Regions from separate parts of the Roseitalea porphyridii genome, predicted to be linked through region 1. Evidence: predicted binding sites of a transcription regulator. Region 1 holds the regulator's gene; the other holds the start of a gene.
What was found. Region 1 encodes PhoB, which activates phosphate uptake and scavenging genes when phosphate is short. Its sites were predicted from a motif close to TGTCATNNANCTGTCAT; they were not measured.
Positions count from the first base shown of each region.

Region 2: E0E05_RS00470 (NAD-glutamate dehydrogenase) is a predicted target of PhoB. The motif match lies at 1,020-1,036, and genes of this name have one in related genera.

Region 1 covers NZ_CP036532.1:404,772-407,750, reverse strand. The annotation lists gene pstB (phosphate ABC transporter ATP-binding protein PstB) at 1-594, shown strand, start outside; gene phoU (phosphate signaling complex protein PhoU) at 638-1,360, shown strand; gene phoB (phosphate regulon transcriptional regulator PhoB) at 1,391-2,083, shown strand; gene E0E05_RS01975 (GcrA family cell cycle regulator) at 2,219-2,773, opposite strand.
Region 2 covers NZ_CP036532.1:97,961-100,939, reverse strand. The annotation lists gene E0E05_RS00470 (NAD-glutamate dehydrogenase) at 1-959, opposite strand, end outside; gene E0E05_RS00465 (hypothetical protein) at 1,074-1,364, shown strand; gene pdxY (pyridoxal kinase PdxY) at 1,361-2,281, shown strand; gene phaR (polyhydroxyalkanoate synthesis repressor PhaR) at 2,295-2,915, opposite strand.

The DNA of each region.
Region 1 (2,979 bases):
ACGATCGAGGGTTGCCGCGTGACCGGCGAGATCACGCTCGACGAGGAGGACGTCTACGATCCGAACGTCGACGTGGTCGAACTGCGCGCGCGGGTCGGCATGGTCTTCCAGAAGCCGAACCCGTTCCCCAAGTCGATCTACGAGAACGTCTCCTACGGCCCGCGCATTCACGGCCTGGCCCGCAACAAGGCCGAACTGGACGAGGTGGTCGAGGCCAGCCTGCGCGGCGCCGGCCTGTGGGAGGAGGTCAAGGACCGGCTGCTGGAGCCCGGCACGGGCCTTTCGGGCGGTCAGCAGCAGCGCCTTTGCATCGCGCGCGCCATCGCCGTGTCGCCAGAGGTCATCCTGATGGATGAGCCCTGCTCGGCGCTCGACCCGATCGCCACGGCCATCGTCGAGGAGCTGATCGACGAGCTGCGCCAGAACTACACGATCGCGATCGTCACCCACTCCATGCAGCAGGCCGCGCGCGTGTCGCAGCGCACCGCCATGTTCCATTTGGGCGAACTGGTCGAAGTCGACGATACCGAAACGATGTTCACCAACCCGTCCGAAAAGCGCACGCAGGACTACATTACGGGACGCTTCGGCTGAGATGGACGAACAACCCGAAAACACCGACCCGAGCGGACCCGCCATGATGTCACAGCACACCGTCACCGCGTTCGAGGAAGACATGAGCTTCCTGGCGCACAAGATCGCCGAAATGGGCGGTCACGCCGAGCGCATGCTGGAGCAGGCCGTCCGCTCGCTGGTCGAGAACGACCGCCAGCTCGCGCGTCGGGTCATCACCGATGATCTGGTGCTCGACGAGGCGCTGGCGCTGATCGACGACAAGTCGGTGCTCGTCATCGCCCAGCGTCAGCCGGTCGCCAGCGACCTGCGCGAGGTGTTCGCGGCGATCCGCATCTCGACCGATCTCGAACGGATCGGCGATCTGGCCAAGAACATCGCCAAGCGCGTCGAGGCGATCAACGAGGGCAGCCACGGCGTGCGCCTGGCGCGCGGCATCGACCATCTGTGCGAACTGGCGCTGGCCCAGCTCAAGGAGGTGCTCGACGCCTACGGCACGCGGTCGACCGACAAGCTGTCGATGATCCGCGATCGCGACGACGAGATCGACGCGATGTACACCTCGCTGTTCCGCGAGCTTCTCACCTACATGATGGAAGATCCGCGCAACATCACGACCTGTACGCACCTTCTGTTCTGCGCCAAGAACATCGAACGCATCGGCGACCATGCCACCAACATCGCCGAGGCGGTCTACTACATGGTGGAAGGCGAGAAGATGCCGCCCTACCGGCCCAAGGAAGACAAGAGCCACCGCATCAGCGTGGACCCGAACGAGGACGACTAGGGTCGAGATTACTGACGGAAGACGACAGCCATGAGTGCGACACCCACGATCATGGTCGCCGAGGACGAGGAAGCACTGAGCGTCCTCCTTCGCTACAATCTGGAATCGGAAGGCTACAAGGTCAGCACGGTGCTGCGCGGCGACGAGGCCGAGATCGCCCTGCAGGAGACGCCGCCCGACCTTTTGATCCTGGACTGGATGCTGCCGGGCCTGAGCGGCATCGAGCTGTGCCGGCGCCTGCGCGCGCGCACCGAGACGCAGCGCCTTCCGATCATCATGCTGACCGCGCGGGGCGAGGAAAGCGAGCGCATTCGCGGCCTGTCGACGGGTGCCGACGACTATGTGGTCAAGCCGTTCTCGACGCCGGAACTGATGGCCCGCGTCAAGGCGATGCTGCGCCGCGCGCGGCCGGAAATCGTCGCCTCCCTGCTCAAGGTCGGCGACATCGAACTCGACCGGGAGACCCATCGGGTCTACCGCAACGGCCGCGAGATCAAGCTGGGTCCGACCGAATTCCGCCTGCTCGAGTTCTTCCTGCAGGCGCCGGGTCGGGTCTTCTCGCGCGGCCAGCTGCTCGACGGCGTTTGGGGCGAGAACATCTATGTCGACGACCGCACGGTCGACGTGCATATCGGCCGGCTGCGCAAGTCGATCAATTATGGCCGGCTGCGCGACCCGATCCGCACCGTGCGCGGCGCCGGCTACGCGCTCGAGGGCAACTGAGAGCGCTTTCCGCCTTTGCGGACCCGGTCGGACACGGCAACCCTCCCGGCATTTTCCAGGCAGACAAACAAAAGGCCGCGGCGGGGTCGCCACGGCCAATCTGTTACGCCATTGTTTTTGGGGAGAAGCTCTGTGTCAGCGCGGTCTCCTGCGCTCGTTCTGCTGGAAGGCCAGCTTGCCGTGATACTTGCAATAGGGTGACTTCTCCTCGGTCGAATGACCGCAGAAGTAGAACTCGTCCGTCAGCGGATCGCCATAGGGCCACTTGCAGGTATTCTCGCTCAACTCGGTCAGCGGCAGACGCTTGGCGATCGGAACGACCACGTCCTCGATCGGCCGAAGGTCCGGCGCGACCAGCGCCTCGGCGTCCGGGCTCTGCTTGAGCGCGGTCGCCGTCATGCCGCGCGATACGGCCGTGCCGCCGCGCACGGTCGACCCGCCATAGGCGCTCGTACGCGTTCCACCGCCCTGGTGGACGGCGCCGGCGACCCGCGGCGGCGCGGTCGTCCGTTTCGGCCGCGGTGCGCTGCTCTTGGTGCTCTTGGCGCGGCCCGAAAGCTTGAGACGGTGCACCTTGCCGATCACCGCGTTGCGGCTGACACCGCCGAGCTTGGCCGCGATCTGGCTTGCGCTCAGACCGTCCGCCCAGAGTTTCTTAAGCAATTCAACACGTTCGTCAGTCCAGCTCACGATCGTCTCCATTTCCATACGCAGAATCCGGACCTGTTGCTCGGTCTCACTGGGAAGGACCGGCGAACCTACGCGCGACCTGGGAACGATATTCTGCGGGGCGTCCTGCTCCGTCCGCTCAAGCTACAATAGCGGTTGACTCCTGTTCAAGAGTCGCCAACGGGGACTGAATCGATTTTTCCCTTTATCCCCAGTTTGGCCAACCG
Region 2 (2,979 bases), 310 kb from region 1:
AGCCGCAGTTCGCCCGACAGCTTTCCCTTGTCGTCGTAGCGCTTGATGCCGATGTAATCCATGTAGGTGCGGCGGTGGACGACCGACTTGAGGTTCGCCTTGGTGACGATCAGGATGTCGCGGCTGTTCAGGAAGGCGCGAATCTCGGGCGTCGTGGTCACCGGATCGTCGCCGCGCCGCAGGATACGCACGTCGGGATCGCTGAGGATGCCGAGCGCCGGCTGGTCGGCGCGCTGCAGCTTGCCGCGCTTTTCGCCGCCGACGAAGTCGTACTCGCGGATGCCGAGGAAGGTGAAATTGTCCTCGCGCAGCCAGTGCAGGAATTCGAGCGCCTCCTTCACGTCGCTCTTGCGTGCCGGCAGGACGCCGTTCTCCAGTTCGGCGACGACCGCGTCCAGCCGGTCCAGCATGGCGCGCCAGTCGCGCACGGCCGAGGCCACCTGACCGAGGGTGGACCGGATGTTGTCGGCCATCTTTTCGGCCTGGGCCTCGTCGATCCCGGTGACGATCGCGGAGATGACGCTGGTGCGGACGGTCTCCTGCAGCGCCATGCCCGGCCGCGACTTGTCGACGACCTCGAAGCCCTTTTCGTCATGGTGGATGTCGAGCACGGGATGGACGACGAACTCGACCGAGGGAACGGCCGCGTTGATCTCGCCGAGCACCGAATCGAACAGGAAGGGCTTGTTCTCGTTGACGACCGCGAACAGCGTGGCCGGCCGGCCGGCGCGGTCGGTCATCGTGCGGACCCGCACCAGCGAATCCGGTCCGCGATGGATCGCAACCGTCTCGGCGGCCAGCGCTATGGCGGCCGCGAGCACCTCTTCTTCCAGATTGGCCAGATCCTCGGCGTGCGCGTCGGCGATCAGGGGGCCGGCGAGAGCCGTGGCCTGCGGTTCCAGCGTGTCGGTGATTCGGGTCAGCTTGCGCTTCGCCGTCGCAGCCATTGCCTTTGCCATGTCCCCTCCCGTCGGTCTTTTATCGTTTACTTGCCAGCCCTTGCGGTCTAGACCGACAGCATAACAGCGCCATGGCAGTTTGCATTACAAAATGCAGGGCGACTGGCGGTGGCGATGAACGCATGCCCCGTGCCGGCCGTGGACGACGAGATGAACGACAAGCCCGATCCCCACGCCAACGAACGTGAAGCGCGCAAGGCGCTCGAACGTGTCCAGCGCGACGCGGAAGTCGTCGGCCAGTCCTCTTTCGTGCGGGCGGCGGGCCGGGCGCGCGAACATCTGGCTGGCGCCGATGCCGATCCGTCCGATCCGGCGGAAGTGTGGGGTCGACGGGTCGGGCGCGGCCTGTCGGTCATCGCCTTCATCGGTCTTGCGATCTGGCTGATCGGCTATCTGGCCCGATGACCGGGACGACCGAATCCGCGGCGGGCCGCACGCCCCTGCCCGGAGCCGTTGCGGTCATCTCCAGCCATGTTGCGCGGGGCGCGGTCGGAAATCGCGCCGCCGTGTTCGCGATCGAGACCCTCGGCCATCCGGTGATCGCCGTGCCCACGGTGATCCTGCCCTGGCATCCCGGACACGGGTCGGCGACGCGCATGGTGCACGATCCGGCTTTGTTTGCCGGCTTCATGTCCGATCTGGCGGGCGGCCCGTTCGCCGGCGAGATTGATGCGGTTCTTTCGGGCTATATCGGCTCGCCCGATCAGGTTCCTGCGATCGCCGATGCCGTGACGTCGCTGCGCCGCAGGCGGCCGGGACTGATGTTCGCCTGCGATCCGGTGATCGGCGACGCGAACGGGCTCTACGTGCCGGACGAGGTCGCGCACGCCATCGCCGGGCACTTGGTGCCGGCGGCCGACATTGCAACGCCGAACCGGTTCGAACTCGCTTGGCTCGTCGGTCGGCCCTTAAAGGACAATGCCGACCTGATCGCTGCCGCACGGACGCTCGGACCGCCGAAGGTTCTGGTGACGAGCGCGTTCGCGGGCGCCCCGGACCGCACCGGCAACCTGCTGGTGACGGCGCATGGAGCGCTTCTGGCCGAACATCCGGCGTTCGCCCGCGTGCCGAATGGAACCGGCGATCTGACCGCCGCGCTGCTGGTCGCGCATCTGTTGGATGGCCGCACCGAGGCCGAGGCGCTGATGCTGGCGACCGCCTCGGTCTATGACGTCCTGCAGAGCACGAGGGCGCGCGGGGCCGATGAACTGACACTCGCCGCCGATGCCGACCTTCTCCGGACGCCGAAGTCGAAGATCGATGCGACGGTGATCGAAGACCGGTCGCGGCCTGCGGAAACCGGGCGGGTTGCCGTGAAATAACCGGCCGGCGGGTTCAGCCGAGCCTGTCGAGCTTGCGCTGCATCTCGGCGATCTGATCGCGCATGGTCTGCAGATCGTCGCCCGCCCGTTCGCCTTCGGCGGCGTTGCCCGTGCCCTGTTCGGAACCGGTCTGTTCGGACTTGGCCTGCATGTCGGCCATTACCGCGAACGGGTTGAACATCTTCATGGCTTCCTGGAACAGGGCCATGTTGCGCTGGGTCTGTTCGCCGAACATCTGCTGGCTGGTCGCCATGACGTCCATCGGCGACTTGCCCACCATCGAGGCCATTTGCTCGCGGATGCGTTCCTGCTCCTTGGCGAAGGCGGCCATGGAGTGTTCGAGATAGCTCGGCACGACCATCTGCATCTGGTCGCCGTAGAACGAGATGAGCTGGCGCAGCACCGAGACCGGCAACATGGTCTGGCCCGACTTGGCCTCCTGCTCGAAGATGATCTGGGTGAGAACCGAGTGGGTGATATCCTGACCGGACTTGGCGTCCTGGACGACGAAATCCTCGTCCTCCTTGACCATCGTCGCCAGGTCGTCGAGCGTCACATAGGTGCTCGTTCCGGTGTTGTAGAGGCGGCGATTGGCGTACTTCTTGATGATCGTTGCGCCATCGTTCTTGGCCATGGACATCTCCTTCAGGTCCGTCCGTCGCCGTCAGCGCGCCTGACGACCTTGTCTGTTGACGCAA